One region of the Priestia sp. LL-8 genome, then DNA from elsewhere that is predicted to be linked to it. Evidence: riboswitches for the same ligand, from Rfam matches in the RefSeq annotation. Region 1 holds a riboswitch; each other region holds the start of a gene.
What was found. A riboswitch is a leader RNA that binds a small molecule or an ion and turns the genes downstream of it on or off. The one in region 1 is predicted to bind lysine.
Positions count from the first base shown of each region.

Region 1 (11,061 bases):
CCGTCAGAGGGTTTCGAATTTCGTGAGCAATACCAGCCGCTAACTGTCCGACTAAGGAAAGCTGAGCGGATTCACGCAGCAATTTTTCAGTTTTTTTACGTTCTGTAATATCACGAAATAAAACTTGAATGGCCTGCTTTCCCATATAGGGAATAGGAAAGGCAATGGTTTCGGCATCAATCGTATGACCGTCTTTATGAATAAACTGTTCTTCCTGCAGATCTACAGATTTATTTTCTGTTTTCATTCGATAAATTCGCTGTTTCACAACATCATAGTAATCAGGGTGAACAAATTGATAAACACAAGCTCCTAATACGTCTTGAGGATTTTTGTATCCTAGAGCTTTGGCTCCTGCAGGGTTGATGTAATCAATTTTCCCTTCACTATGAACGATAATAGCTTCCGGGGATAACTCAATCAAACTTCGGTAGCGCTGTTCGCTTTCTTTTAAAGCCGTCTCATCCTGCTTGCGCGATGTTATATCTCGATAGACAAAAGCGATGCATAACGGCCAATCATTCATATTTTCAACGCGGAATAGTGTGACGCTTACATTAATTAAATACCCGTCTTTATGCTGTCTGACCGTCTCGAATTCCGTTTTCGATTCCCCTGATTGAATAGTTTTATGAAGTTCGCACACGGGCTCCTTTAAAAACGAAGGTATAATCGGAAGAGGCTTTTGATAAATTTCTTCAAACGTCCAGCCAAATGTATTCTCAAACGCAGGATTCACTTGAAGCGTTTTACCTTCTAAGTCAACAATTGCAACAGCATCTGCGTTATGATAAATAAAAGGTTGAATCTGTTCTTTTTTGTCTTGATAACTAGTTATATTCACGCAATGTCCCATAATTTCAGGTTTTTCTGTGTAAGATAAAGGGGTTAAGTTTACTACATAGCGTTGATCATTTATTTGAAGCTCGTACATAAGCTTTTTCTTTGTATTTAGCGCTTCCAAAAAATGCTCATACGAGACCCATTCTTCTAAAGGTACCTTTTGATCATGAGCGCTTTCACCTTGATACATACTGTAAACAAGATGGTCGCCTTTTTGTTTGTAAGCAAATATGATTCCTAGCGCCTCAGCTGAATGATTTTCTGCATGTAATCGGACTATTTTTTTATTTTCGTTCATATTTACCTACCCCTCACTAGCATCTTTCCTACTCGTTCTCATTCTCTTAATTTTACATGAGGATTTTAGAATTTACTAGATAAAGAAGCGGATATTTTCCATTCATTCACATAAAAAAAACGCCTGTAAAGGCGATTTTTTATGTGAATATGAATTACTTTGAATGATGCATTTTATGACAGTGTCGCTTCGGCACAAAACCATTTTTCTCCATATGCTGATAGCGATTTTCCATATGTGAAGAAATGTTTTGACTCTCCGTTTTGCTTAGCACGCCGTACTCCACATATTTTGAAAGTATTTCTTTCTTTTTTGCTAGCATTTCTTTGTACAGCACGGACAATTCCTGCTTTTGCTGAGACGTCAGCTGCACGTCTTTTGTTTCTGGCTGAGGATTGTTTTCTGCTAATACAGGCGTCGCGCTCATAAATAAAAAAGCTGCTGCTGCACTTATCATAACCTTTCGCAAACAATCTACTTCCTTTCATCCTATAGTAGCTATAGTTTGCGAACTTCTATTTGTTTTCATTCATTCTGTTTGCTTAAGACTCGATAGCTCCTCTTACATCATAGTCGCTAAGATCAATTTCCATTTCCATTTCAAGTGCTAATTTAGCAAGCTCCGAACCAAGATAAGGACCCGACGTTAAGCCTGAAGCTCCGAGACCATTCGCCACTAGTATTCCTTCGTAAGCCGGAAGAGCCCCAATGACTGGCAAGAAGCCTGGAGTAAATGGTCGAAACCCTACCCTTGTTTCTAAGACTGTGCTTTCTGTTAAGCCGGGAGCAATTGATAAGGCCTTTGAAAAAATTTCATGAAGTCCCCCAGCAGTTACTCTCAAGTCATAACCCGTTTCGTTTTCATGTGTTGCTCCAATAACAATTTGACCTTGTTCAAACGAAAGAATATATTGGTCGCTTGGAGGCATCACAACGGGCCAGTCTTTTGTATCTAAATCAGAGAGATGCAAGTGGACAATTTGCGCTTTTTGAAAGCTTGCTAAAAATTTTACTCCAAGAGGCTCTAGTAATTGATTTGCCCACGCTCCTGCTGTCACGATTGTTGTACTTGCTAGAAGGGTTTGTCCATTTACGGAAACGCCCGTTACTTGATTATTTTCATAAAGTAGTTCTGCGTTTCCTTCTATTATTTTTGCACCGTTTTTCTTCGCTGCATTCACAAGTGCGTTTCGAAGAGCTCTTCCGTTAACACGAGCGGCTCCACTAATATGAACTGAACTGTATTCTTCCGAAAGAACCGGAAACAAAGCCTGTGTTTCTTTAGCAGATAAACGTGTAATTTCGCCTATTTCGGGAGCTTCTTCCCGACGCTTATATGCTCTTTCTTCCATTTTTTTAAGCTTTTGTTCATCAGTATGTAAGCTAATTGCTCCTACTCGCTTATATCCCGTATCCGTTTCTCCATCTTCTTCTAATTGCTGAATTAATGTTTGATAGTACTTAGCGCCGCCTTTTGCTAAGCGGTACCATGCTTTATTTCGACGCTGCGAAAGCCATGGACAAACAATTCCTGCTGCTGCATCAGTAGCTTGACCAGCATCCTGGCGATCTATCAATGTCACATCTGCTCCTGCTTTTGCTAAATGATATGCTGTAGAAGCTCCAAGTATCCCAGCTCCAACTACGATGTATGTTTTCATACCAAAACACCCTTTTCCTTCTTCTAGTATTCTCATGCTACATGTATGCAATTTTAGCATAGCAAAAAAAGAAGCCACATACTAGGCGAAGCTATTTTGAGCTTACTTTTACGTCTTGCTGACTTTGACATATAGCTCCCTTCATTTCGTAAACAAAAGCGTTAGAAGTTCTTTTACGGAGATTATAGCAGGGTGAAGACAGTCATAAATAGTGGTAGTACGTCTTTAACGATGCTGCTTACGGCTTTTCTATTATAGTTTCTGAATAAAAGCGGAGAGAATAAAATTTCTATAATATGTAAATAAAAAGAAATAACCATTATTTTAAGGAGAGCGTATGCAATCTTCATTTGTATTATTTTTCATCATTCTTGGTTTACTATTTGGTAAGTGGCGAAGGTATCAAGAATACTATCCTACTTTGCTGTTTTGGGTCACGGGGAATTTGCTTTATGAAGTGCTGCTGTTTCATCACCGCGTATGGGTATTTCACCCTGTTGGTATTGATCACCTTTTTCTACCCGATCACCTAATGGTTTCCCTTGGAATAACCTTAATTATTTATCCGTTTGTTATACCGGTTTTTTTAGGAAGGCTGCCGCTGCATGTAAGCGGCCGGCTGTGGTGGATTCTTTTGTGGGCGCTTTTATTTACTGTGATTGAGTTCATTGCTTATGTTAATCACAGTATCACTCATCATTATGGATGGTCGCTGCTGTGTTCTTTTCTCTTCAATATTGTCACGTTCTCACTTTTAGTCATTCATCAGAAGACAGCGCTGGCTGCTTGGATTTTATCTGGAAGCTTCATAGCTTTTTTATTTATTTTTTTTGATATTCCTATGCCTTAATTTTTCATTGACTAGACAGCGGAAAAAGAAATATAATAGGAATTACATTTAAATATAATTTTCCTCTCTGAGAATAGAGGTGCATGAAATCAAGAGTCACTTATTGGAGACTAATGGAGTCTGTGAAGATAAGTAAAAGGGATTTCGTGCCGAAGTATATAAACATCCATTGTGTTCATATACTGGTTCAGTATTGAATAAATGCTGAGCTGTCACAAACCATTTGGTTTGTGGAGAGCTATTGAAGAGATGTTGATGCCTAGAATGTAATAATACTTTATTATTATGAAACCAAGACGCGTGAACATCACTTCACGGGTCTTTTTTGTGTTTTTCTACTGACCATCAAAGTTCAAAGTTATAGTTGAATGATTTAAATGGAGGGATACGGATTATGTACTTACATGGAACGAGTAAAATTAACAGCAGCAATCATTTAGAAATTGGGCAGTGCGATACGGTCGAACTGAAAAAACAATACGGCACTCCCCTATACATCTACGATCAAGAATTAATTGAGACGAAATGCAAGGCCTTCCATTCAGCCTTTCAAAGAAGCGGATTTTCATATCAAATCGCCTATGCAGGGAAAGCGTTTCTTTGTATGGAAATGGCTAGCCTTTTAACGAAGCTTGATATGTCATTAGATGTGGTCTCAGGAGGCGAACTATTTACAGCTCTTGAAGCTGGATATCCAGCTGAACGCATTCATTTTCACGGAAATAACAAAACGATTGAAGAAATTGAAATGGCTCTTGATGCGAATATTGGCTGTTTTGTTGTGGATAACTTCACCGAACTTGAAGTTTTGCATGCCTTAGCAGCTGAGCGTAAACAGAAAGCATCTATTCTTCTGCGTGTTACTCCAGGGATTGAAGCCCACACACATGAGTATATTATGACCGGACAGGAAGACTCCAAGTTTGGATTTGGTCTTTCCAATGACCAGGCTATGAAAGCGGTAAGTTCTGCATTAGAAAAACCTTACTACGATCTTTTAGGCATTCATTGTCATATTGGTTCACAAATTTTTGAAGTAGATGGTTTTTCTCGCGCCATTGATATTTTAACTGATTTTTTATTCAGTATTCGTGATAAAATGGAGTTTGAAGTAAAAGTTTTAAACGTAGGTGGTGGTTTTGGTATTCGTTATACCGAAAGCGACTCTCCTCTTCCAGTTGAGTATTATGTAGATGCACTGACAGAAAAACTAAGCCGTACATTAACTGAACAGAATTATACCCTTCCAGAAGTCTGGATTGAGCCTGGAAGAAGCATCGTAGGAGAAGCGGGTACAACGCTTTATACAATTGGCTCAACGAAGGAGATTCCAGGTGTACGTAAATACGTAGGAATTGACGGCGGTATGACCGATAATATCCGCCCTGCCCTTTACGATGCAAAACATGAAGCTGTCTTGGCTAATAGAGTGACGGATAAAAAAGATGAAACAGTATCAATTGCGGGGAAATGCTGTGAATCAGGAGATATGCTTATTTGGGATATCGATTTACCGCGCGTTAATCAAGGAGATTTATTAGCAGTGTCCTCTACAGGTGCCTACAACTATTCAATGGCTAGCAATTACAACCGTATTCCGCGCCCTGCTGTTGTATTTGTAAAAAATGGAGAAGCTCGTCTTGCTGTAGAGCGAGAAACATACGAAGATTTGGTGCGTAAAGATGTAAAGCCAGTCGTTACTACGTATGCAATGAGCAAATGATAGCTGTTCTTGCGTAGTAAAGAAGCTATTGTTGTTTGGAGGAAATTTAACTATGGTTTTAAGTGTATTTAAAACGTACAGATCATCGCTTATTCTGCTTCTCGCTATTTTAATTGGCGGGATAGCAGGATATGCTATCGGGCCCGATGTGGCAGTCGTAAAGCCCTTTGGTGATTTGTTTCTTAATTTAATGTTCATGATTATCATTCCCCTTGTCTTTTTTAGTGTTGCTTCGGCAATCGCAAACATGAACGAAATGAAACGTCTTGGTAAAATTATGCTAGGCATTGCCGTTGTGTTTGTCGCCACTGCTGCTGTTTCAGCCGTTCTAGGCTTTTTAGGCGCATCACTTTACAATCCGCTGCACAACGTAGATACTTCTGCCATTAAAGAATTGATGGGTGACAGTGAAAATACAGCTGAAAAAATGACGCTTTTAACTCAGCTTGTTGGCACATTTACTGTACCTGATTTTGTTCAGTTGTTTTCGAAAGAGCATATTTTACAATTAATTGTCTTTGCCGTCATTTTCGGTATTGCTACTACGATGGCTGGTGAAAAAGGACAGCCCATGGCAAAATTTCTGACTTCGGGTCAAGAAGTATCGATGAAGGTTGTTAAAATTGTGATGTACTATGCTCCAATTGGTTTAGGGTGCTATTTTGCTACTGTAGTAGGAGAACTAGGACCAAAGATCTTACAAGGGTACGCTAGAGCATTTATTCTTTATTTATTAATTGCAATCGTTTACTATTTCGGCTTTTTTACGCTATACGCATGGATTGCTGGCGGTAAAGCAGGAATTAAACTGTTCTGGAAAAATGCAGCTGCTCCTTCTATCACCGCTATTGCTACCTGTTCTTCTGCTGCATCTATTCCAGTCAATTTAGATGCAACAAAGAAAATGGGTGTGCCACTTGATATTGCTGAAACGGTGATTCCATTAGGAGCAAACACGCATAAAGATGGTTCTGTTATCGGGGGTATTCTAAAAATTGTTTTCTTATTCAGTTTGTTTGGAAAAGATATGACGTCTGCTACGAGCATTTTGAGTATTTTAGGCGTAGCCTTTTTAGTTGGAGCTGTAATGGGAGCAATCCCTGGAGGCGGTATGATTGGCGAAATGTTAATCATTACAATTTACGGATTTTCGCCAGAAGTTCTGCCCATTATTGCCGTCATTTCCACGATTATTGACGCCCCTGCTACCCTGTTAAATAGTACGGGAAATACAGTAACAGCGATGCTTGTTACAAGGTTTACAGAAGGAAAAGACTGGATTAACAAAATTATCACCACCGATAAAGTCGCCTAGTAAAAAAGCAAAGGGAACAGTCTTAGTGACTCTCCCTTTGCTTTTTTCGTGTCCAGTAATATCGATAGCGGTGTATAAAGTCTGTAAATACGCACATTCTATAGGTATGTTTCATAACCGGACTGGAGGTGTCGTCTAATGAGTAACGCTGCAGGAGGTTCAAAGAAGAATCAACCGAATGATGCGAATCACGTAAGTGCAGAAACAAAAGCTCATCAAAAACGTCTAACTGAGCAAAACAAACAAGAGCATCAAGCTGAAGAGCGAAAATAAAATGACGTTAAAGAGCGCAGCGCCTGCGTTCTTTAACGTCATTTTATTTTGAGAGAGAGCTTCATTACGCCGCTCGTTATAGGTCTATCGTACAACCTCCTTTCAAACTTTTACATATTCTATTAATAGGTTTGTAAAAGGAGGAATGATATGATGTTTTCTTGGCTAGAGATTACCGCCGCAGCCTTTGGGCTTTCAGTTATTTTGATAAGTTTTGCATTTTTGCCCGAACGTACAGGCAAAAATCTTTATATCCCTCATCAGCTAGTAGCAAAATCTATGTTTCTCTATAAAAAGAGTATTCGTTTTATAAATCAACTTCGGCAGAAACTTTAGTTCACTTCCTTTCCTCGTTTTTATTCATTGGATAGACCCCCCTTTTTAATCAGCGCATTTACAGTAAATAATTTAATAGTTAAAATAAAGAGTAAAGAAAAAGGATAAGCAGTTTGCAGAAATGGAGTTTCACATGGAAATCAGAGACTTAGAATACTTTATAGAGGTAGCGAATCATAAAAATTTTACAAAGGCAGCGCTGCAAGTTCATTTGTCACAAACGGCTTTAAGTAAAGCCGTCAAAAAAGTAGAAAATGAACTAGGATTTGAGCTTCTTGATCGTTCGACAAGAGAATTAAAGCTAACGGATGCAGGAGAAGTTGTGTATCACCAAGCAGCTAAAGCTCTGTCGGTGTTAAAAGACATGCCTCACTTGTTGGGAGATTTGATGAACTTGCAAACAGGGCAAATCAAGATGGGAGTCCCTCCGCTCATCGGGACCTTGTTTTTCCCGAAGATTGCAAAAGCATTTAATAATCAATACCCTAAAGTATCTCTAGAACTTATTGAATTTGGAGCAAAAAAAATTGAAGCACTTGTGGAAGAGGCTGGCGTAGATATGGGGATCGTTATGCTTCCTCTCACAAGCGGTCATGATGAGCATTTTCACGTATACCCGTTCGTTAAGGAGAGATTCCTTTTATACGCCCATAAAAACCATCCTTTAGCGAAACGTGCTTCCGTCTGGATGAAAGAACTGGAACACGAAAAATTCATTATGTTCAGTGAAGAATTTACGCTGCACGACCGGTTAATTCAAGATGCTTTAAAATCAGGCTTTGTGCCTTCTATCGCGTATAAAAGTTCTCAATGGGATTTAATTATTGAATTAACAGCGGCAGAACTAGGTATTGCTATTTTACCCGAATCGCTTTATGCCAAAGTGAAAGATCCCAATATTATTACCATACCTATTGCAGATCCTGAAATGATGTGGGAACTTGGAATTATTCTGTTAAAAGAACGCTACAGTTCATTCGCTGTACGAGAGTTGATTAATTTTTTAACCGAAAAACAAATGACAGATAAATTGGGGCCCATTTAAAAAGAGTCTGGAACAAAAATATGTTAGTTGAAGGACAATCCGAACGACTTTGGTTGAGAATCCAACTCGTTCGGATTTTTTTAAGATGATGATGAACGTAGGTTTCATGTATGTAGGTGCTTCTAGCTGCTCATTGGATAAATTTAGTTATGTCTCCGTCTCTTTTTATGTGTAATACAAATTTTATCATTCAACAATCCCTACAATGAATCCATCATAGCCTTTGCTTCCAACGGTTTGTATAGCCGTGGCGCTGATTCGTTTTTCTTGAGCCAGAGCATTCATAAACTGTCGAATTCCCTTTACATTTTCATCTTCACTTTCTGAGTTCACCACATGCCCTTGACGAACAACATTATCACAAATAATCGTACTTCCTCTTTTCGATAATTCCAAAGCCCACTTTAAGTAATTTGGGTTATTCGGCTTGTCAGCATCAATAAAGATAAGATCAAACGGCTCTGTTCCCTTATCCTTTAATACAGCTAATGTATCAAGCCCAGGGCCCACAATAACTTCTACTAAGTGGCTTACTCCCGCTCTTTTTAAATTAGCTCTTGCTACTTCTGCATGCTGAGCGCTTAATTCGAGCGTAATCAGCTGTCCGTCTTTGGGAAGAGCCCTGGCTAGCCAAATCGTGCTGTACCCTCCAAGAGTACCAATTTCCAAAATGCGTTTAGCTCCTTTTAATGAAGCTAACAAATGGAGAAACTTTCCTTGACTAGGCGATACATCGATGGCAGGTAATTCAGCCTCTTGATTTGCCTTCAATACCTCATCAAGAATAGGGTCAGGTTGTATAAGCTTATCATTCATATAAAGATCCACTTCATTCCAAATTTCATATATAGACATTTCCATACTCCTCCACATAAGTGATAAAAGCTTTACTATTCAAAGATACGAATATGTGTTTCTCATATCCACCTTGTTGCCTTAATCGTTCGTATTATGAATGTGTTCTAGCTCTCTAATAAACTATCCTGCTCGCTCTTAAAAAGAATTGTTATATGTCCATAAAAAAAGACCTTCAGAGAGGTCTTTTTTATCTTTAAATAATCGTAACTTTACTAAGATCTATCTTGGCACTTTTTAAAAAGTTATATGTCAATTTATCCATTTTTGCACCTTCAAAATCGGATTTTTTTAAATCTGATCCTCGAAACTGTACATTTAGCAAAGTTGCGTTGCGAAATGAAGCTTTTTTTAATGATGTTCCTTCAAAGATTGTTCCGTTAAATGTTTCTTCGTCAAATACAATGTCTGTTAAATTACATTGCTTAAAGTACGTGTTGTCATAGATACAGCCTTCAAAACTGGCCTGTTTAAAATTTGCCCATTTAAATTGTACGCCTGTTAAATTAACGTGATGAAATATTGCTTTCGTTAAATTGCTGCTTTTAAACATGCTGTCTGTAAGATCTGCGTAGCTAAAATCAGATTCATTCAAATTACTGGCATTAAATTTCCCTTTATACACCGATACAGAACGAAAATCAGATTTTGTAAGCTCGGTCTTTGAAAAATCCATAGGGACGGTTTGCTTTAATTCCTTTGTTTCTACATTCATTGATTGAATTAGTTCTGCGATATCGCCGATAGAATTGATTGTCATATAATAAGCCTGTTCTTCATTATGCCCGTCTTTTTTATAATCTGTAAATTTTTCCTGCAAATTCTGTGATAGTTCTTCTTCTAGATCTTGAACATTTTTTACATCCTGATAAGGAGCCAAAATGTTATGCACATGATTTTTTATTTTTTCGTTCATTTATAACATCATCCTTTCTTACAACAATAAATCGATAATTTTTTTCGCTTGCTCCCAATTTTCTTTGTTTTGTTTATATACGCTTTTTCCTTGTTCTGTAATTTTATAATACTTTCTGCGGCCGCCTTGTACAGCATCTCCCCAGTAAGAAAGAATATGGCCGTCTTTTTCCAGGCGCTTCAAGCTTGAATACATTGTGGCTTCTTTTAATTCATACTGCTCTTTAGAGTAGGTATAAATAAGCTTACTAATTTCATAACCATACTTATCGCCGCTGAGAAGTAATTTCAAAATCATTGTATCTGTATGTCCTCGAAGTAAATCTGAAGACATTTTTGCATATACCAAAGTATCACCTCTTTATGTATAATTTAAATCATATTACTATGACAGTCAAGGTATTATATTCAATAAAATACACTAATATATAATTGCACATATGTAAATAGCTTAACCAGTAGAAAATAGCCGGTAGAAACGTACCGGCTATTTTCTGGGAGACACCTTATTCTTCGTTATAGCCGAGCTTAAATACTATCGGCGTATTTTCTGCTGATATTTTCCAAACCATGTGATGATACCCCTTGCTCCAGTAATCTTTTACTAAATAATCGGGGATTCCAAATATGTTTTTCCATACTTCCTGAGCATTTTTGTATCCGCTATCCAAACAAATTTTTTTAATTTCTCTGCTTTGAAGCGTAAGCAGCATAGTATGTAAAAGCAGCGTCCCTATACCTTTTCTCTGGTACTTTGGATGAACAAAAACTGTGCCGATTTCAATCCATCCTTGCAGCTCTCCTTTTATACACGCCGTAATTAATTCACTAGCAGGACCATATTCAATACAGCCAATAATCTTGTTGGTGCACGTATCTATTCCGAGCCAAAAGAATCGATGTTTTCCATCGCTATCAAGGTCACTTTTTAAATATTGTTCTTTACT
Region 1 covers NZ_JAZAQH010000001.1:2,282,765-2,293,825, reverse strand. Annotated here, with positions in the region: gene U9R83_RS11595 (PAS domain-containing sensor histidine kinase) at 1-1,141, opposite strand, end outside; gene U9R83_RS11590 (YckD family protein) at 1,296-1,610, opposite strand; gene U9R83_RS11585 (NAD(P)/FAD-dependent oxidoreductase) at 1,684-2,802, opposite strand; gene U9R83_RS11580 (CBO0543 family protein) at 3,140-3,652, shown strand; lysine riboswitch at 3,719-3,901, shown strand; gene lysA (diaminopimelate decarboxylase) at 4,047-5,375, shown strand; gene U9R83_RS11570 (dicarboxylate/amino acid:cation symporter) at 5,428-6,690, shown strand; gene U9R83_RS11565 (hypothetical protein) at 6,829-6,963, shown strand; gene U9R83_RS11560 (hypothetical protein) at 7,114-7,299, shown strand; gene U9R83_RS11555 (LysR family transcriptional regulator) at 7,433-8,344, shown strand; gene U9R83_RS11550 (O-methyltransferase) at 8,531-9,217, opposite strand; gene U9R83_RS11545 (pentapeptide repeat-containing protein) at 9,396-10,115, opposite strand; gene U9R83_RS11540 (PadR family transcriptional regulator) at 10,134-10,463, opposite strand; gene U9R83_RS11535 (GNAT family N-acetyltransferase) at 10,621-11,061, opposite strand, start outside.

Region 2 (11,061 bases), 2.2 Mb from region 1:
AATGTCTAGCTCTTTTGGATCTTTATGTGAAAGGTCCAGATAAACCATGTTTTCTCCGTTAATTCCTAACTTCTGCGCTACGCAGACGTCAAAAATTTCACGAGTTGCAATATCACGAGGTACTAAGTTACCGTATGCAGGATATTTTTCCTCTAAGAAATACCAAGGTTTACCGTCTTTATATGTCCAAACGCGTCCCCCTTCTCCACGAGCAGATTCACTCATAAGACGAAGCTTATCATCTCCTGGGATAGCAGTTGGATGAATTTGAATAAACTCTCCGTTTGAATAGTATGCACCTTGCTGATATACGATAGATGCCGCTGAACCTGTATTAATAACTGAGTTCGTCGATTTTCCAAAAACAATTCCAGGTCCGCCTGTAGCCATAATAACCGCGTCAGCTGGGAACGTTTTAATTTCCATTGATTTTAAATTCTGTGCAGAAATTCCGCGACAGCTGCGCTCATCGTCAAGAACAGCACCTAAGAATTCCCATCCTTCGTACTTTGTCACAAGTCCGGCAACTTCATAGCGACGAACCTGCTCATCTAATGCGTACAATAATTGTTGACCAGTTGTTGCTCCGGCAAAAGCCGTACGGTGATGCTGCGTTCCGCCAAATCGTCTGAAGTCTAACAAACCCTCAGGAGTACGGTTAAACATAACACCCATGCGGTCAAGTAAGTGAATAATACCAGGAGCTGCTTCACACATTGCTTTTACAGGTGGCTGGTTGGCTAAAAAGTCTCCGCCGTACACTGTGTCATCAAAGTGTTCCCATGGTGAATCCCCTTCACCTTTCGTATTTACGGCTCCGTTGATTCCACCTTGCGCGCAAACTGAGTGAGATCTTTTTACCGGAACTAGTGAAAATAAATCTACTTGCTTGCCAGACTCAGCAATTTTTATTGTTGCCATCAAGCCAGCTAAACCGCCACCGACTACGATGATTTTTCCGTTACTCATCGGAACCCCACTCCTTCAAAACCTTAATTTTATGCAAATGCGAATAATGTACGAACACCTACAAATGTAAGTGCTAAGAAGATTGCTAATGTCACATAAGTTGAAATTCTTTGAGAACGTGGTGTTACAGTTAACCCCCAGCTAACTCCAAATGACCATAGACCGTTTGCAAAGTGGAAGATCGTAGATACAACACCAACTATGTAGAATGCAAGCATTGCCGGGTTGCTTAAAATTCGTTCCATCATTTGAAAATCTACTTCTTTTCCAAGCGCAGCTTGTATTCTGGTTTCCCATACGTGCCATGTGATGAAGATAAGTGTGATTACACCTGAAACACGCTGAAGGATAAACATCCAGTTACGGAAAAATCCATAGTTGTTAACGTTTGTTTTAGCAGTGAATGCGATGTAAAGACCGTATATTGCATGAAAAACGATTGGTAAGAAAATAATGAAAATTTCTAGAGCATAGCGGAAAGGTAAGCTCTCCATGAAGTGAGCTGCTTGATTAAATGATTCTTCTCCCTTTGTCGCGAAATGATTCACAACTAAATGCTGTGTTAAGAAAATCCCGATTGGTATTACTCCAAGTAGTGAATGGATTCTCCGATATTGAAACTCTCTGTTTGCCGCCATCTGCGTAGACCCCCCTTAGTTAAATGAACATAGTTTGTGAAGAACTTTCTTACTCCCACTAGACAAATAGATTAATCGTGAATACAGGAAATGAAAACCTTTGCATTTCCTAATAAAGTATGTGACAGGTTAATTTTACTCCCATCGATTAAGAGCGTCAAGGCAAGATGTTTAAATCTTCTATAAAATATAAATTTATAAAATTTTATATTTGTTAACGCTTACTGCATTGATGTTAAAGATTTTTTCTTTCTATTATAATATCGCTTGCCACAATTAAGTAAGCGTTTACTTTACACTTTTATTGTAAACAAGTTCACAAAACATTTACACAGGTAAAAGTACCCTTTTAAAAGGTATATTATGGATTTTTCATCTTTACATCTAACTCTTTTTACCATAATAAAGATCCTCTTACATTTTATTTAAAAAATGCGTGAGAGGTTTTTTATATTTGTATATAATAGTAGTAAAGAAAGAGGGGAAAGCATGAGCAATTTACAAACAGAATCACAGCAAGAACTTGAAGAGACGATGGAAACATCAGAACCTAATGTCACAGCTGAAACAGAGAGAGCTCTTGATCACGTTTCATATTTCGGATACAGCCTTTTGCGTGACGTGTTAATTCCAGAGCTTCTTGGAGACGAAACGAATACCATTTCATACTGGGCAGGAAAACACCTTGCGCGGAAATACCCATTAAATACAATGGATGAAATCGTTGCTTTTTTTAAAGCAGCTTCCTGGGGAACACTGACGCTTGCAAAAAAAGATAAATATTCACTAGAGCTTGAGTTATCAGGTGATGTGGTCAGCAAAAGATTTCAGCAGGAAACTTGTTCGTTTCATCTTGAGTCAGGATTTGTGGCTGAACAGATTCAGCGTCAAAACAACTGCCTAACAGAAGCCTACTTAACACCTAAAGAAAAGAACGGAAAAGTGCTGATTTCCGTGCAGTGGGACAGAAAAGATATCTTACCTACCGAAACACGTGCGGAGCGTTATAAAAAGTAGGAAATACCTATATATAAAAGACGTGGAGATACCACGTCTTTTTTCTCTTCTTTATACTTGCACTGCCTGCTGCTCTTCTAATTCAAATGCTACGTGAAGCGTCTCAACAGCTTTTACCATATCAGCATGCGGTACAACTGTAGATACTTTAATTTCAGACGTGCTGACCATCTTCACTTCAATTTTCTCTCCTGCCAGCACTTCAAACATTTCCGCTGCAACGCCTGGATTAGAAATCATGCCAGAGCCGACAATCGATACTTTAGCCAGACCGCTTTCATGTTCAATACGCGTATAGCCCAAAGTAGATTTATACTCTTTTAAGACGACAAGAGCGGCGTCTACGTCTACAGTTTTAATAGAAAATGAGATAGATAAACGATTATTAGCCGTTACGTTTTGAATAATAATATCCACATTTAACTGTTCTTTTGCTAATGCTGTAAAAATAGTAGAAAGAGTTTGTAACTCGTTGTTTAACCCTTCAATTGTCACCCGTGAAATATTGTCTTCAAACGCAATTCCTCTTACGACTAAGTTTTGTTCCATTGAAACTTCCTCCTCAACAATCGTTCCATTCTCGTTTTCTAAGCTTGAACGCACTTCTAGCGGTACCTGATAATTTTTTGCAAACTCAACAGCGCGCGGATGCAGCACCCCTGCTCCCAAATTAGCTAATTCTAACATTTCGTCATATGAAATAGAGTGAAGCTTACGAGCATCTTCTACATAGCGCGGATCTGTCGTAAACACTCCTGTTACGTCTGTATAAATATCACATTTTGCAGCTTTTAGTGCCGCGGCAAGAGCTACTGCCGTCGTGTCAGAGCCGCCTCGACCTAATGTGGTAATGCTTCCATCTTCTGAACAGCCTTGGAATCCAGCTACTACTACGATTCGACCTCTATCTAATTGACTTTGAATGCGAGTCGTGTCAATGTGCTGGATTCGTGCATTGCTGTGAACTGCTTCTGTCTGGATACCAGCTTGCCAACCTGTTAGCGAAGTTGCTTCATATCCTTTGCATTGAAGAGCCATTGTTAGCAGTGAAATCGTCACTTGTTCTCCAGTTGTAAGAAGCATATCCATTTCGCGTTTGCTTGGACTGTCCGTAATATCACTTGCTAATTTCACCAGCGCATCTGTTGTTTTGCCCATTGCCGATACAACAACGACTACTTGGTTACCGCGCTCTGCTTCTTGAATAACACGATTTGCTACATGTTGAATACGTTCAACAGAACCAACAGATGTTCCACCAAATTTTTGAACGATTAATGCCATAATTTTGTTCATTCCTTTTCAATAAATTTGCATATGCAGGATGATGAGAAGCTAAATTTTTTTACTCAGACAATAAAAAAAGCAATGAGATGAGCTCTCATTGCTTAACGAACGAAAATTATAAAACATAACCGTCCACTGCCGTGAGATAGCTCTCCAAGAATCTACATCTTGACAATCCTACGTTTGTTCAACGCAGAACCAGCAATCATTACTATGAGGTAATGTTCACTTCGGCAAATTTCCCTTTCCGCATCATTCATAAGGGCTCATACCCTTCCTGATACGTACTGATTAAATTTGCACCTCTATCTTCACTTCATTTGATGAAGTGTCGTATGAAATTAGTTAATAGCTTATCAAATATTTTCTATTATTTCAAGACTATTTTTGCAATGTTTCATAAATCTTTTCAGCAATGTTTTGAGGAACACCTGAATTTCGAATATCTTCAACCGTTGCTTCTTTCAATTTTTTCACCGAACCAAAATGCTTTAACAAAGCTTTTTTACGCTTTTCTCCCACTCCGGCAATGTCGTCCAGAACTGACTGAAAAGCGGACTTAGAGCGCACTTGACGATGGAAGGTAATCGCAAAGCGGTGAACTTCATCTTGAATTCGCTGAAGCAAATAAAATTCTTGACTATTGCGTTCAAGCGGTATGATTTGAGGAGGCTCGCCAATCATCAGATTCGAAGTTCTGTGCTTATCATCTTTGACAAGACCTGCTGTAGGTACTAAAAGTCCCAATTCATTTTCGAGAACATCCTGTACCGCAGCTAAATGCCCTTTGCCTCCATCTACAACAATTAAATCCGGGAGCGGAAGACCTTCTTTTAACGCTCTGGAATACCGTCTGCGAACGACTTCTCTCATGGAACTGTAATCATCTGGTCCCTTTACGGTCTTAATTTTATATTTACGATATTCTTTTTTTTCTGGTTTCCCATCAACAAAAACAATCATCGCAGAAACTGGGTCTGTTCCTTGAATATTTGAGTTATCAAATGCTTCAATCCGATAAGGAGCGGCAATTCCAAGCTCTTCTCCTAACCGTTCAACTGCGCCAACCGTGCGCTCTTCATCTCGTTCAATTAAATAGAATTTTTCACCGAGCGCAATTTTTGCATTTTTACACGCAAGTTCTACTAATTCTTTCTTTTTGCCTCGTTTTGGATGCTGAACCTCTACTTCTACTAATTTCTCAGCTAACTCTGCATCAATCGTTGCTGGAACCATCACTTCTTTTGGCTTAATATTTTTGGCATAAAACTGACCGATAAAAGTTAAGAAATCTTCTTCTGGCTCTTTATAAAAAGGAAACATAGAAACTTCTCGCTCAATTAATTTCCCTTGGCGAATAAAGAAAACTTGAACACACATCCAGCCTTTATCATAAGAATAGCCAAACACATCTCGATTAACAAAATCATTAAACGTTACTTTTTGCTTTTCCATTGTCGCTTCGATATGAGCAATTTGATCTCGATATTCTTTAGCCCGTTCAAAGTCAAGTTCTTCTGAAGCTTTTAACATTTTTTCAGTTAACTCTGTTTTGACATGCTCATATCCACCATTTAAAAACCGCGTGATATTTTCAATAATTTGTTTGTTTTGCTCTTCTTTTACTTCTTTTACGCAAGGAGCTAGACATTGCCCGATATGGTAATACAAACAAGGTCTGTCTGGCATGGTAGAGCACTTTCTTAATGGATAAATGCGATCAAGAAGCCGCTTTGTTTCATTTGCAGCTTGAACGTTAGGGTAAGGACCGAAGTATTTTCCTTTATCTTTTTTTATTTTTCTTGTAATAACAAGCCGGGGCTGTTTTTCAGCTGTAATCTTAATAAAGGGATAGCCCTTATCATCTTTAAGCATGATGTTATATTTTGGATCATGCTTTTTAATTAAATTCATTTCTAAAATAAGCGCTTCTAAATTAGAAGATGTGACGATATATTCAAAATCGACAATGTCGTTTACAAGTCGAAGGGTCTTTCCATCATGAGATCCGGTAAAGTAGGAGCGTACTCGATTTTTTAATACTTTTGCTTTTCCTACGTAAATGACCGTTCCATATTTATCTTTCATCAAGTAACAGCCGGGCTGATCAGGTAAAATAGCCAGCTTTTCTTTTAAATAATCATTCATACTTTTCTCCTTCCTCTTCTCTTACTCTGTCCATCTATACATTCGCTTATGAAGCGTAACCTACATTCTTTCCTGCTTTACAATAAATGCACATAAGCCGGATTTATGACGGTGTTCCTTACATCTAGTATAAAACAAACGAACGCATATTCGCTAAATAAAAGTATTCCCAAAAGAGAAAAAGTGGAGAAAAAGAAAAAACCTAGCCTGAGCTAGGTTTTGACTTACGCGTGTTTATTAATTAATTCTGTTAATGCTTCTTTTGGTTGGAAACCAACTACTTGGTCAACTTTCTCTCCATCTTTAAATAATACTAAAGTTGGGATACTCATAACACCAAATTTTCCAGCTGTTTCTTGGTTTTCATCAACGTCTACTTTCACGATTTTAACTTTATCGTTAAGTTCGCCATCAATTTCCTCAAGAACTGGAGCAATCATTTTACAAGGTCCGCACCATGGTGCCCAAAAGTCAACAAGCACTAGGCCTGATTTAATTTCATCTGTAAAGTTTTTATCTGTAGCATGTGCAATAGCCATTTTAATTCCTCCTAAATATATGCAATATCCAAATTCTACTCACAGTATATCACCTTCAAATAAGGTTTGCTAACTTTTTGCTTACATTTATACTGTTTATTCTCCGCTCTAGTTTGTACAATTTGCCTAAAAATATGTGTAGAAAATTGCGTTTTCCATGAGGTTGAGGCATAACGAAATGAATGCAATCAACTGCTAGAAAGACCTACACACATGAAACCTACATTTACCCTAACAAAAAAAACGAACCACTAATCAAACATCTTGATCAATGGTTCGTTCTTCATTTCGTCTAAAATACGTTTGTCCCAGCCTCTTACGCAGACTGTACCTTCAGCTTTTTAAATTCTTCTGTTAGAAGGGGAACTACTTCAAATAAATCACCAACGATTCCGTAATCGGCGACTTTAAAAATGTTCGCTTCAGGATCTTTATTAATGGCAACAATAATTTTTGAATTTGACATGCCGGCCAAATGCTGAATAGCACCTGAAATTCCGCAGGCAATGTATAAATCTGGTGTGACTACTTTGCCCGTCTGACCGATTTGAAGAGAATAGTCGCAGTAATCTGCATCGCACGCTCCGCGAGACGCTCCAACAGCTCCATTTAACACGTCCGCTAGTTCTTGGAGAGGTCCAAAACCTTCCGTGCTTTTTACACCTCGACCACCTGCAATCACAACTTTTGCTTCGGATAAATCAACCCCTTGTGTTGCTTTACGTACAACTTCTTTTACAACGGTACGCAAGTTTTTGATTTCAACATTTAAATCCTCTACATCGCCTGTACGTCCCTCATCTTTTGCGAGCGGTGAAATGTTATTTGGACGAATCGTGACAAACGTAAAAGCATCGGTCATAATTTTCTTTTCAAATGCTTTACCAGAATAAATTGGGCGAGTGAAGACTACTTGATCCCCTCCAACTTCTACATCCGTCACATCGGAGATAAGTCCTTTGTCTAATCGAGCTGCCAGCTTTGGCGCTAAGTCTTTGCCAAGAGCCGTATGTCCAAATACGATAGCTTCAGGCTGTTCACTTTCAATGATGGCTAATAACGCCTGAGCGTAACCATCTGATGTGTAAGCAGCTAAATCTTCATGCTCCGTCACAACAACTTTATTCGCTCCGTACGCAATAAGTTCTTCACTTAAAACTTTTACGTCCTTTCCTACTAACGCTGCAACAATTTCTCCCCCGTCAGCTACAGTAGACGCTGCGGAAATCGCCTCAAACGATACGTTTCGTAATCCCCCATCACGTGCTTCTCCAAGAACTAACACTTTGCGTCCCATTACAATACCCCCATTGTTTTGACTTTTGACTTATTAAATGACTTTTGCTTCCTTATGCAGTAAATTGACCAGTTCTGTTACTTGATCTTTTATATCTCCTTGTAATACGCGCCCTGCATCTTTTTTCGGTGGTAAATAAATTTCAATTGTCTTTGTTTTTGCTTCTACATCATCTTCATCTAAATCTAAATCGTCTAATTCCACTTCAACCAACGGTTTCTTCTTCGCTTTCATAATCCCTGGAAGAGATGGATAGCGAGGTTCGTTAAGTCCTTGCTGAGCTGTTACTAAAAGAGGAAGCGACGTTTCAATAACCTCGGAATCACCTTCCACATCTCGTACAACAGTCACTTTTTCGCCTTCGATATCCAATTTTGTAATGGTCGTAATATAAGGGATTTCTAACTGTTCTGCTACGCGCGGTCCCACCTGGCCCGAACCTCCGTCAATCGCTACGTTTCCTGCCAAGATTAGATCAGGAGATTGTTCTTTTAAGTACTGTGCCAGCAGCCTAGAAGTCGTGTACTGATCGCCATTTTCTATGTCATCTTCCGTATTGATTAAAACCGCTTTATCTGCTCCCATAGCCAAAGCTGTTCGGAGTTCTTTTTCTGATTCTTCCCCTCCTACACTCACGACCGTAATCTCCCCGCCATGCTTTTCCTTTAGCTGAATAGCTTCTTCAACTGCATACTCATCGTAAGGATTAATAATAAATTCAGCTCCATCTTCAACAATTTGACCATTTTTTAATGAAAGTTTCTCCTCTGTATCGAATGTTCTTTTTACTAACACATAAATATTCATTCAATTCCCCTCCTAAGCTTATTTTCCTAAAAATTTAGGCTGGCGCTTTTCAATAAAAGCGGCTACGCCTTCTTGAGCATCTCGGCTTTTGAATACGCTTCCAAAAAGATGCGCTTCTTTTTTAATGCCGCTGTAATAAGCATCTGTTTTTACATGCTGAAGCAGCTGCAAGGTAGCTTTAACAGAGATTGGACTTTTTTTGGCAATTTTTCTAGCAAGTAAAAATGTTTCATTGATAAGCTGACTTTCTTCAAAAGCTGCATTTGCCAATCCTAATTCCACTGCCTCGCTTCCGGAGATTGGATCACTTGTCAGCATCATCTCACAAGCCTTATGAACTCCTACATAACGAGGCAATCGCTGAGTTCCTCCAAACCCTGGTATAATTCCTAACTGAAGCTCTGGCAAGCCCAGCTTAGCATTCTCCGTTACCAAACGGATATGACAGCTCATAGCAAGCTCCAATCCTCCGCCTAAAGCAGCTCCATGAATAGCTGCAATCACTGGTTTTGGGTAATTTTCAATATACTCAAAGAGCTCTTGACCCTTAACAGCAAGCTTCTCATATTCTTTTTCCTGCTGAAGTGATGTGAATTCTTTTATATCAGCTCCGGCACAAAAGAATTTCCCTTCACCTTTAATAACGATAACCCTTGTCTCTTTACTATCTTCTAAATGTTTTAAAACACTTGAAAGATCTTTTAATAAATCTTGAGACAAAGCGTTAGCAGGTTGTCTATTCAACGTAATGAAGCTTATTGCATCAACAGTTTCAACCTGGATAATCTCCATTTGTTTACGCCACCCTTTCTTTCTATTTTCATTACCTTATTCTTTTCCCCTTGTAAGGGAGCAGCAGGCTCACTTACGATTATGAGCCGCTGCAGCCGTTTAACAGCAGGGAATGGACTTTATCTACCGATTCTATTAGGCCGTATCGATGATCGTTCATTACCCATGTTGTGACAGTTTCATCAATCGTTCCAAAAATCATCTGTCGCGCAAGACGAATATCTATATTTTCAGAAAACTCACCCGTTTCGATTCCTGTCTGCAAAATAGAATCAATGAGAGTCAGATAATCTTTTAATACATCGTTAATTTTCAATCTTAAATCTTTGTTCGACTGACGCAGTTCGAGCTGTGTCACTGTAGCTAAATGATGATCCTCCGCTAGAAACGAAAAATGTTTGTCAATTAACACATGAAGTTTTTCTGCCGCGGTTTCAATTCCCGCTAGCTCTTCATAAATTTTTTCTACAAATTGTCCCATCTTCTCTTGAAACAAGGAAATCAAGACATCTTCTTTGTTTTTAAAATATAAATATATCGTACCGTCTGCAACTCCAGCTTGCTTAGCAATTTTAGAAACCTGAGCATTGTGGTATCCGTTTTCTGCTATTACTACTACAGCTGCATCGATAATCTGCTTATACTTTGGCTTATTTCTTCTCAATCTTATACGCTCCTTTAAAATATGAATGATTATTCATTCATATCTTTATAATAAAGAAACCGCAAGTATCTGTCAATTATGTTTCAGCAAAAAAATCAAAGGCGACGATCGACTACGTCGCCTTTTTATGCTTTTCATTTTCTTCTTCAATCAGCGCTCGTCGCAGAATCTTACCGACCGCTGTTTTTGGAAGCTCATTTCGAAATTCATAAAGACGCGGAACTTTATAAGCAGCTAAATACTTTCTAGAAAACTCATTTAACTCTTCTTCAGTACATCTTACACCATTTTTTAATACAATGTAAGCCTTCACCGTTTCTCCTCTATACGGGTCAGGAACACCTACCACTACAGCTTCTTGAATTTTTTCATGCTCATATAATACTTCTTCAACTTCTCGAGGATAGATATTATACCCCCCGGCAATAATAATATCTTTCTTTCGATCTACTACATAAAAATAACCTTTATCATCCATATAGCCAACATCGCCTGTTAACAACCATCCGTCTCGCATAACAGCCTCCGTTTCTTCAGGCTGCTTCCAATATCCTTTCATGACCTGAGGACCTTTAACCGCAATTTCTCCTACTTCGCTTACAGCAGCCTCTTTACCTGTTTCAAACGAAAGAATTTTGGCATCTGTGTCTGGCCAAGGTACTCCAATGCTTCCTGGTATTCTCTCTTCCCAAAGAAAATTAGCATGAGTAACAGGAGAGGTTTCCGTTAAACCGTATCCTTCCACTAGTTTACCTCCAGTGAGCTTTTCAAACTGCTCCTGCACTTCCACAGGAAGTGGAGCCGAACCGCTCATACATGAATCAATGGAAGATAGGTTGTATTTTGCTAAATCAGGATGGTTTAATAATGCGATGTAAATTGTTGGAGCACCTGGAAATAAAG
Region 2 covers NZ_JAZAQH010000001.1:4,507,182-4,518,242, forward strand. Annotated here, with positions in the region: gene sdhA (succinate dehydrogenase flavoprotein subunit) at 1-969, opposite strand, end outside; gene U9R83_RS23570 (succinate dehydrogenase cytochrome b558 subunit) at 999-1,607, opposite strand; gene U9R83_RS23575 (YslB family protein) at 2,097-2,624, shown strand; gene U9R83_RS23580 (aspartate kinase) at 2,676-3,908, opposite strand; lysine riboswitch at 4,050-4,227, opposite strand; gene uvrC (excinuclease ABC subunit UvrC) at 4,293-6,059, opposite strand; gene trxA (thioredoxin) at 6,284-6,598, opposite strand; gene U9R83_RS23595 (electron transfer flavoprotein subunit alpha/FixB family protein) at 6,915-7,895, opposite strand; gene U9R83_RS23600 (electron transfer flavoprotein subunit beta/FixA family protein) at 7,929-8,702, opposite strand; gene U9R83_RS23605 (enoyl-CoA hydratase) at 8,721-9,494, opposite strand; gene U9R83_RS23610 (TetR/AcrR family transcriptional regulator) at 9,574-10,158, opposite strand; gene U9R83_RS23615 (AMP-binding protein) at 10,271-11,061, opposite strand, start outside.
Region 2: it holds a riboswitch for lysine, as region 1 does, so the genes downstream of both, U9R83_RS23580 (aspartate kinase) here and lysA (diaminopimelate decarboxylase) in region 1, are expected to answer to the same signal.

Region 3 (11,061 bases), 190 kb from region 1:
TCCTCTTCTTCACTCACAGATTCCACGTCTAATACCGAATAATCAACGAGTTCTTCTCGAATGTCTCTTTCATACAGCATTTTCACAAGTTGCTTTTGATCATTCCATAAAACACTATCCCGCTGGATATAAGGCTGTACGTGTTCAAATTTATTCGTGTTAATGGACTTTGTTAAATCTTGCAAATAATGTTCAATAAAAATATCTGCTGTTTCTTGATCAACCTTTTGGATGTTTTTTAAATTAAAATCTTTTTCATCCTTCTCTTCTTTTTCTTTTTCACCTTCGGTAAAATCGTCGATTCGCTGAGAGCTGATTTTGCTGATGGCATATTTTTTATTGTTCTCTTTAAAAATCAAAATTTCTTCCTTTTCCCCTTTTTCATTTGTACGAGTGGTTTCACCTTGGTATGAAATATCACTCGAAGGATTAATTGACTTTACGTATTCGATATATTCATCGGCCGTAATGTTCAGGTATTTTTGATGATAGGTAACTTCATCCCATTCATTTAACTTCCAGTGCTTATTAACGTATTTAAAATTCATGTAAATGGTCAGGCCGCCGCTTCCTTCTTTACTAATTGGCTCGATGGCTGATACTGAAAATTGTCCAGCGTGGTTGTTAATAAGTTCAAAGCGAATAAGGTGAGTTACATCAGGAAAAAAGCTCATATTACATTCTTTGCAGTAATAGTTAGTAGAGATACTTTTTAACTTTGTTGCAATTAAAGACGATGTCGCATATGGCGTTAGCGCTTTTTTTAGCGTTTCATAATCAGCAGGGTTAGATTCATTTTCCCATTCATACTCTTCACCTAATTCTTTATAGGTACTTGAAATTTTGTTCATCGTCTCAACCGCAGTTTTTTCTGCTTTTTTTTCTGATACAAGATCAGGTGGAAGAGATGACTTAGCTTGATCTTTTGGGATCACTTCATCTGAGGAAGGTTCGGTTGGTTTGGATAACTTAACTGTTTCTTTTTCTTCACAGGCTGTCAAAACCATTAGCAGCAGTAGAACGAATGCAATCGTCCATTTTTTATGCATAAGGTGTCCTCCTCAATGCCGAATTTAGTCTGTTTTAAAAATGATCTTTAATTCTCAAACGTATCGAGCACGTAATCACCGCTTGGAATTCCCCACTTTGCCTTTTTATTTTGATCTGTTTTAGCAAGTAATGAAATCGAATTTTCTTTGAGCGTAATGACAATTGTTCCTTTATTTCCTTGTCCATCATTTTCATATTCAATGGCTGCTTGGTTATTTTCAAAGCGAATATTTTTTTGTTCAACGGTTGACACGCGGATTTTGCTAGGTGGCTGGTACGAATTTATTTTAATCGTTGCTTCCGAGTTGGATGTAGCAAGAAATTGAATGATAGGAGATCCGTTATCATTGCCAGTGGTCCATTTTCCATCGTAGTCGTGTAAATCTGTTGTTTGTGTAGTGGGAGTTTCAGTGCTTGCATTTGGTTTAGATGAAAAGTCAAATGGTTCTACACTAGATAACTTTAACGTATCGTTTTGATAAACGGCTGTATAAAGGCGGTCACAAATTTTAGTATAAGGATCTTTACCCGGCTGCTTTAATAAGCTTTCTTCGTGGGTTTGTATTTTGAACACATGGTTAGGTTCTTCATACCAATTGACAATATGAAACGTTTGCTTCTTCTGCTTGATGCCTTGGCGTGTGAAATTTTCAACAAGAAGGTTCTGCTCTTTATAAAAAGAACTGTCTGTTTTCAAAAAAGCTTTTAGATCATCAAAGGAGTTTTGATCAACTGCTTTTCCAAATGCTGAAAAGTAATCAGTCATCCACGCTGTAATAAATTTTCCGGTCATTGTTTCTTTATCTAAATCAATCGATTGAATGCTTTCTACCTGTGTTTTTGGTTCATTTAGTACTTTTTTTGCATCTTTTTCTACTATCATTGTATTTCCGTCTTTTATTGTCTCTTCTTGCTGACAGGCTGATAACAGAATAGATGAAACAACCGTGATAATGATTGTATTACGTTTGTTCATCATAATTGCCCCTTCTTTATCTAATATAAATGTATGTATATTCTTCCAACAAACAGACCTAGTATATCATTCTACAAAAAAACGCTCAACCCTTTAATTTCACAAGAAAAACGGCTTGCCTTTACAGCGAGCCGTTTTTTCTCCTATTTAATGGATGCTTCTTGATACGAATTGGCTGCTTCTTTTTTGAGCTGTCTAGAACCATAAAAGACATAGTAAATAATTGAAAGAAGGAAAATTCCAAGAATCACATACATTAAAGGTAGAGAAACGCCAAACAGCATTAAACTTGTTGTAAGCACACTGTATTTTATAATGCTGTATAAGCACAGAATCCCTAATACTAAGGCGATGCTTGGCACTACCGGGTAATTTACTTTAAAGGGACGAGACAAGTTAGGTTCTTTTTTGCGTAAAATAAAAAGAGAAACTAAACTGATGCAGTACATCATCATTGCTCCGAATACAGATAAGATAATAAGGGCATTGGCAAACGTGGCAGATCCAGCACAAATCACACCGATTGCTCCTGGAATCAACAAACCGCCGACAGGAACTCCTTTTTTATTCGTTTTAGCAAGAAATTTAGGAAAGTAACCATCTCGTGCAAGCGCATAGGTCTGTCTTGAAAATCCCATGATGATTCCATTTAAACTAGCAATCAACCCGAATAATCCAATAATCGCAACAACGGTTGAAATACCGTTTCCATATACAGAAGACAGCGCCTGTGGAAGTGGATAATCGGCTAGCTTCCCGCTTCCTCCGCCAAGTCCTGCTGTTACAAATAGCGTAAATAACGTTGCGGTTGCTAAAGTGATAATCGCTCCAATAAACCCTTTAGGGATATTTTTCTTTGGATTTTCCACTTCTTCCGCTGCCATCGCTCCGCCTTCTATTGCTAGATAAAACCACACAGCGAATGGAATAGCTGCTAATACCCCCGTTGGACCATTAATAAATGAGTGGTCATTAAAAATATTTGATGTTTGTACATGAGGCAAACCAGCTACATAAAAAATAGATAAACCAATTAGTGCAACAATGGTAGCTGTAAGCTCAATCACCGCTACTTCTTTTACCCCGATTAAATTTAGTAAAACAAAGAAAATAAAGGCACCTACCGTTGCATATACAGGGTTAACTGCTGGGATAAGAAAGTGCAGGTATGCTCCTGTTGATACGGCAATAGCAGGAGGAGCAAAAATAAATTCAAGCAAGCATGCAATTCCGGCGATATATCCGCCGAAAGGTCCAAGTGCTCTTCTTGCATAAGCTGAAGGTCCACCAGCTTGCGGGATAGATGTTGAAAGCTCTGCATAGCTGAACATAAACGTCGTATAAAACACAGTTACAATTAACGTCGCAATGGCAAGTCCGATAATCCCACCTTGTTCAAACCCATAATTCCATCCAAAGTATTGTCCTGAAATAACCATGCCGACTGAAATAGCCCATAAATGAATAGGTTTTAATTGTTTTTGTAACGCCATACCTTCTCCTCCTTTTGATGTTTAGACAATAAGATGTACGCCGCTTGTTTGCTGCTTGATCATTTTGTCAATCATGGTACCGATATGTGCGGCTGCCTCAATAGGAGGCGTTCCTCTTTTATGAATATTAGAAATAACCATACGATCAGACTCTTTTTTGCCTTTGCTAGGTTCATAGCACATGTAAGCACTCATTGATTCAGCACTGACCAGCCCAGGTCGCTCTCCAATCAATAGCACAAGTGCTTTTGGCTTTATGATCTCGCCGATTTCATCCATACATGCAACTCGTCCTCCTTTTACAAAAAACGAAGTCCCGATACGAAGTCCATATGACTCCAGTGAATCAATTAAAGCAGGATACACGTCGCTCATGTTTTCTTCAATTGCCTTAGCGCTCAGTCCATCTGATACCACTACTTGTACATCAGGCTGTGGCACGCAGTTTTTAAAAATTTCTTTCTTAGCGTCATCTGCTAATAACCTCCCTTGATCCGGCCGTTTTAAATAATGTTCTTTTGACTCCACGCGTGTATTCACAGGAAAAAGGTTAAACTCAGATAGAATATCTTCTGAAACTGCGCCGTATACAGAGTCTACGGCTGCAGCATGATCGGTGCGAAAAGATAAAACGTCTTTTGTTAGCGGCCTTGTTCCTGTACGGCCGACACCTATGCGGGCAGGGGTAAATTGTTTAAGTGTTTCAAGCGGATCGTGATTTGACTTTGGTATCATAGTAAGCACCTTCCTTAAATCAAATTCATAAAAACAGTTGGGTCTCCAGCTCTTGATGTAAACCGTCCGTTTTCCATAATACGCTGATCTTCAAGCCATTTTTGAAATAACGGCGTTGGGGTACGTCCAAGTACATTGCGCACCGTTGCGATATCATGATAACTAAGAGACTGATAGTTTAGCATGCAGTCATCAGCCATAGGCACTCCTATCACAAAGTTCACTCCAGCGGTTCCTAGAAGCATACTTAAATTATCCATATCGTTTTGATCAGCATCCATGTGATTGGTGTAACATACGTCTACTCCCATAGGCAAGCCATGCATTTTGCCCATAAAGTGATCTTCAAGCCCAGCTCGTAGAACTTGTTTGCTGTTATATAAATATTCAGGTCCAATAAATCCAACAACCGTGTTAACTAAGAAAGGCTTGTAGTGACGAGCTAAGCCGTAGCACCTAGCTTCGAGCGTTACTTGATCAATGTTATAGTGAGCTTCTGCTGACAGTTCAGAACCTTGTCCTGTTTCAAAATACCAGCGGTTTGGACCTTTTGCCGTTCCTTTTTCATGAATTAGCGCTGTCGCTTCATCGAGCATAGACAGTGAAATTCCAAATGAATCATTACCAGCTTCTGTACCTGCTAAACTTTGAAAGATCAAGTCAGCAGATGCTCCTTTTTCGATTGCTCTCATCTGACTTGTTACATGTGATAATACACAGTTTTGAGTAGGGATGGACCATTCATTGATTATATTTTTTGTTTCATTTAAAAGCGCGTAAATATTATCCGTTGTGTCAATAACGGGGTTAATTCCAATAACCGCATCTCCAATTCCATAGCTTAACGCTTCGTATAGAGATGCTCTCATTCCTTTTAAGTTATCTGAAGGATGATTAGGCTGGGCCCGAGAAGCCAATACTCCTTTTTGGCCGATAGTCGTTTGGCAAGTAGTTTGCACTTCTATCTTGGCAGCTCCTTGAATTAAATCTAAATTGGACATAATTTTAGTAGCTGCCGCAATCATTTCGCTGCTTAATCCTTTGCTAAGTGCAAGAAGGTCTTCTCCGCTATGCTGATCAGATAAAATATATTCTCGCAAATCTGCTACCGTCCAGTTTTTTATAATGTCGTAAGCCGATGAATCGATCTGACTTTCGATTATTGCCGAGACGTTGTCTTCATCTGCGCTTAGCAGCGGGTAATTTCGAATATCAGCAAGTGTGATATCAGCTAGAACTTGTTTGGCTGCCATTCGTTCTTTCATTGACTCGGCGCTAATTCCTGCTAGCTGATCTCCAGAACGTTCTTCGTTTGCTTTGGCCATGATTTCTTTTAAGCTATAAAATGAAAATGTTTCTCCTAATAATCGTGTAGTTTTAAACATCGTTTCCTCCTTGTATATTTAGTGGATTAGGATGAAAAAGCGAGCGTTTTAACGGAAACGGAGATTGCTTCTCCAGCTACTGGTAACCCTAAATCGATGTAATCTCCGTGTGTAAAATCAATTTGATCTAAACAAATAATTTCTAATTCTTTCTTCTGTTTGGCTAGTGCTTGTCCTAAGGCTTTTGCAATATCTTGCTCGCATAAAACAACGAGGCACTTAGCTCCCTTAAAACAAGCACCAAATTCAGCGCTTATTACTTTTGCTAATTCTTGAAGCATCTTATAGCTGCAGTAAGGAAAATGCGATAAAGCAATAGCAACGGGAGGATCTTCTGCGCTGAAAATAGTTGAAGCCTGCATGCATGACGCTCGAGCTCTTTCTTGAAACAGCTGCGGATTCCACTCCTCCTCTGGCTGTACAGGTATTTCTATAATCGGAATGTTTTTCAGCGGCAGTTTTTTAGACTTAATGTATACGGTTGATCCGCTAACTTCTGTATTTTGCATGCCAGCCCCAATGACAGTAGCGCGCGTTGTTTCAGCGGCTTGAGATACGTGTATGGATTGAAACTGATACGCTAGCAGAGGACCAATGTCTCCATGTACAGCCACTTCCCTCACTGTTTTCGGCTTTTGCTTCTCCATCATTGCTCCTACCCCTCCTGAAATCATAATTGTTTCTGGTTGGATAGAAGATCTTGTATGAGGAGAAACGAGCAGCGAAGAGGTTTGAATTAGTGCTCTTACATAATTCACGGTTTCTTCAGCTAGTAATTGACAGATAGACGAGAGTTTTTCAAATGTTGCTTTTTCACCTTCTCGCAGTATTAAAGAATTATTTTTTAAAAATTCAGTTAAATAAGGTGAAACGTAGGTAACAAAGCCGTCTGAATTCAGCCGAATTAATCTTCCACCTACATGCAGCGTAAACGTTTCGATCACTTTTCCGTTTTGACATAAAGCGATGTTAGCGGTGCCTCCTCCTACATCAATATTGGCAATTACTGCATTTGTTTCAGCGGAATGTTGGATTGCTCCTGATCCTTTTGCCGCCAATATTCCTTCCAAGTCAGCACCGGCTGTTGCAACAACAAAATCTCCAGCATGTTCGGCTAGATAGTGAACGATAGTTTCTGCATTTTGCTTTCTAGCAGTTTCTCCTGTGATGATCACAGCGCCCGCCTCCACTTGATATAAGGAGATTTCTGCATTCTTGTACTCTTGTTCTAGTAGTACCGTTAATCGTTGAACATCGATTTCAACCTCGTTTAGCATAGGTGTGGTATAGATAGAACTTGCATACGTTACTTGACGATCAATAATTTGACAGCCTGGCAGCGTAAACTGATTTTGTTGATTTGCTATTAACAGCTTGCTTACAATCAGTTTTGTTGTACTTGTTCCAATATCTAAACCTATGCTCGTGATCCATTTCTGTAGCATGCTATCAATCCTTTATCTCGTTTGAATATGTTGACTATCATAAAACAGTTTTTTGAATATTTCACTAACTATGTTATCAAACCTGACACACTTTTGTGTAAAGAAAGGTGACAAATGACAAAAAAGACTAAATCTTGGTAGATTTAGTCTTTTTTCTTATGATGAATGTGATTTAGTTACAATCATTCTTGATGCCGATGGAATTAACAATGAAAGAATGACTAAGCAGGCTATTAGTGACCCTACCATTGAAATACCGTTCATTGAAAAAGAATACCACAGAGCGGACATACCTTTTGGTGCGTACGATCCCCAGAAAATAATACCAGCAATAAAGTGCCAGAAATAACGTGCGAAGCTTCCGATAATAAGGGATAAAACAATCAAAACAAAAGCTTTTGATCTGTTATTGGTAGCTAAATTTGTTTTAATAGATTGTGAAAAAATACCTCCAAAACCTATAAAAGCAAAAGCCACAATATATTCAATAAATGTTTGTAGCGCTGTTAAAATATAAGCCGTTCCTGTCGCTAACTGCAAAAGCCCCCATAATAGACCAGATAGAGCCCCGCCTTTTACTCCCCAGCGAAAGCACATAATAAAAATGGGCACCATGGAGAACGAAATACTTACAGCCGTTGCAATCTTAATGGAAGGCAAAAGGTCAAGTAGAAGTGCCAATGCTGCAAAAATAGCTATTTCAATTTTAGCCTGTAAAGGTAATGCTTTATTCACGTTTCTCACTCCTGTTTTTGAATCATTCATATCAAACGGTTTACACAGGAGTAAGCAAATATATGCTACTATTCCCACATTCCTGCGCTAGCGTTAACTAACAGGTTCTAAGGGTCTGAACATTTCGTTCACTCTCAGCACGGCGGCTCCCCCTGTGGTACGTTTGGATATTTATGTAGTATAAAGACAATGTTTATTATATCATATGTAACAAAATAGATTCGAGAGATTTCAAAGATGTTTCTATTTTCTGAATCTATTTTTTATAATGACAATCGTTTTAGTATTTGTTATACTTCTTCTATGTCAATTGAATATAAAAAACCCTCATCCTAATCGATGAGGTAGAGGTCGCAGTTTTTAATAGTAAAGTAACGGAAATGCAGAGAACATTGAGGATGTTGCTTGAAAGGAAAAATTGCCGAAGTTTAGATCACTTCTCGGTTGATTTAAGCTGGGGCTGTCTCCGAACAGGAACAGAACTGTCACATCATGCGAGTGATGTGAAGAGCTATCTTCACGGAAGGTTGACGCGGTTTTCAGATTTAAAAGCGCGCACATATACTGCGGGCTTTTTTTATGTTATCCCGTCTCTTTCCGTACATTCGAAAGGAGTATTTATCTATGCAAGAGCAGCAAGAATTAAAACGTGGGTTGAAATCTCGCCACTTAACGATGATTTCATTAGGAGGAGCCATCGGAACCGGCTTATTCCTAGCAAGTGGTGGAGCAATTCACACAGCAGGACCTGGGGGAGCGCTTTTAGCTTACGCTATCATTGGCGTCATGGTTTACTTTTTGATGACCAGCCTAGCAGAGCTCGCAGCTTATATGCCTGAAGCTGGTTCATTTAGTACGTATGCGTCTCGTTTTGTAGATCCATCCTTTGGTTTCGCTCTCGGCTGGAACTACTGGTATAACTGGGCTATTACGATTGCAGCTGAATTATCCGCTGGAGCCCTTATTATGAAATTTTGGTTCCCAAACTCTTCTTCTATTTTATGGAGTGCCCTGTTTTTATTAATTATGTTTGGGCTTAACTACCTTTCTGTAAAAGGATTTGGTGAATCTGAATTTTGGTTTTCGTTAATTAAAGTAGTAACGGTTATCATCTTTTTAGTTATTGGTATTATGATGATTTTTGGTATCTTTAACAATGAAGCACCAGGTTTTAAAAACTTCACGCTTGGTGATGGACCGATTCACGGTGGATTCTTTACTGTACTAGGTATTTTTATGGCTGCTGGTTTTTCATTCCAAGGAACAGAGTTGCTTGGAGTCGCGGCTGGAGAAAGTGAAGATCCCGAAAAAACGGTTCCTCGCGCAGTTAAACAAGTCTTCTGGCGCATCTTGTTATTTTATATTTTAGCTATTTTTGTTATTGGAATGCTTATTCCATACACAGCGGATTCATTAGCAAGTGATGATGTGCGGGTAAGTCCGTTTACTCTAATATTCGAACGAGCAGGTCTGGCGTTTGCGGCATCGGCTATCAATGCCGTTATTTTAACAGCTGTTTTATCTGCTGGTAACTCAGGTATGTATGCTTCTACGCGTATGCTGTGGAACTTAGCGAAAGATGGAAAAGCACCAAGGTTCTTAGCAAAAGTGAATAAACGAGGCGTTCCAGTTAATGCCTTAATCGCAACGGCACTTGTCGGTACACTTGCATTTGGTGCTTCATTTTTTGGAGACGGTGCGGTATACACATGGTTACTTAACGCTTCTGGTATGTCTGGTTTTATTGCTTGGTTAGGAATTGCAATCAGCCACTATCGTTTTAGAAGAGCATTTGTTGCCCAAGGTCATGATTTGAGTGAACTTCCATATCATGCAAAACTTTTCCCGTTTGGTCCTATCTTTGCCTTTATTTTATGTGCTGTTGTTATTTTAGGTCAAAACTATTCGGCGTTTATGGGTGATTCGATTGACTGGTACGGTGTACTTGTTTCTTATATCGGACTTCCTTTATTCTTAATTGTTTGGTTAGGATACAAATGGACGAAAAAGTCAAAACTTATTCCGTTAAAAGAATGCCAAGTAACAGTGAAAAAATACGAGTAAAAAAAGCTCTCTATTCAAAAGAATAGAGAGCTTTTTTTATGTGATCTGATCAGCAAAATGAAGCGATATATAGGGGGGCTGTTTTTTCATAACAAGCATATAACCTTTGAGGGGACGGTTATAGTAATCAGCGGCTTCTATATAATAAATATGCTGAATTAACCTGCTTAAATGGGTTACAAAAGATGGAAGTTGATGAGTAGGAATGCTTTGGATGTAGTCTATGATTTCTTGCTTAGTTTGAAGGCCCGAACGAGTACATTGTAACAGATGAAAAAGCGGATCTGCTGTTATAGTAGATAGTTCAGAATTGTGTTTGATTCTATTCAGCTGGATATGCAGTTCTTTTTTGGACCATCTTTTTGGAATAGCTCTTATATGCTGATATTGAAAATGTGTATTCATGATAGCTAACACCTTTCGTATTAAAATAATAAAATGACTTATTATTTTAATAACCTTTACACATGAAACTAAAACGTTACAATGTGTAAAGGTGTCATACATCTTATAAAATAAGCTGATAAAAAAGCACATCTTGCCACTGATCAAATTTCCAGCCTACTTCTTTAAATTCTCCGCAGAATGTAAAATTAAATTGCTCATGCATTTTGATACTGATATCATTCCCTTTTGTAATCCCTGAAATGACAACGTGATGGTTGAGTTCTTTAGCCAATTCCAAAATCCGCTTCATAAGCTGTTTTCCAATGCCATACCCCTGCTGATTTTTATCAATATAAATCGATAGCTCTACCGTTTGAATGTACGCTTCTTTATCTCGATAAGAAGAAAGCGAAGCATAGCCCGCTACTACTCCATCTTTTTCCGCGACAATAAGCGGAAAGAGTTCATTGCTAATATGATTATTAAACCAGCCCCTTCTTTGTTCTACTGTTACAGGCGTTAAGTCAAAAGTAGCAGCACTTGTTTGAACGGACTGATTATAAATTTCAACAAGCATAGGTAAATCTTCTTCTTTAGCATAACGAATGATCATATGTACAAACTCCTTATAGTATAGAATTATCTTTATTTTACTTCTTTTAATAAACATAATCTACATAAAAAACCGATGTGCGCATGCACATCAGTTATGATTTTGAGCATATTGAAAGGTTTGAAGAACTTGAAGTGTCTCTTTTGTAGAAACGACCGTTGCAAACTCTCCGTGCAAA
Region 3 covers NZ_JAZAQH010000001.1:2,470,954-2,482,014, forward strand. Annotated here, with positions in the region: gene U9R83_RS12520 (TcaA NTF2-like domain-containing protein) at 1-1,049, opposite strand, end outside; gene U9R83_RS12525 (TcaA NTF2-like domain-containing protein) at 1,097-2,029, opposite strand; gene eat (ethanolamine permease) at 2,170-3,519, opposite strand; gene eutC (ethanolamine ammonia-lyase subunit EutC) at 3,541-4,254, opposite strand; gene U9R83_RS12540 (ethanolamine ammonia-lyase subunit EutB) at 4,269-5,639, opposite strand; gene U9R83_RS12545 (ethanolamine ammonia-lyase reactivating factor EutA) at 5,666-7,084, opposite strand; gene thiT (energy-coupled thiamine transporter ThiT) at 7,241-7,849, opposite strand; TPP riboswitch at 7,882-7,982, opposite strand; lysine riboswitch at 8,157-8,341, shown strand; gene U9R83_RS12555 (amino acid permease) at 8,444-9,883, shown strand; gene U9R83_RS12560 (hypothetical protein) at 9,920-10,288, opposite strand; gene U9R83_RS12565 (GNAT family N-acetyltransferase) at 10,392-10,883, opposite strand; gene U9R83_RS12570 (cysteine hydrolase family protein) at 10,974-11,061, opposite strand, start outside.
Region 3: it holds a riboswitch for lysine, as region 1 does, so the genes downstream of both, U9R83_RS12555 (amino acid permease) here and lysA (diaminopimelate decarboxylase) in region 1, are expected to answer to the same signal.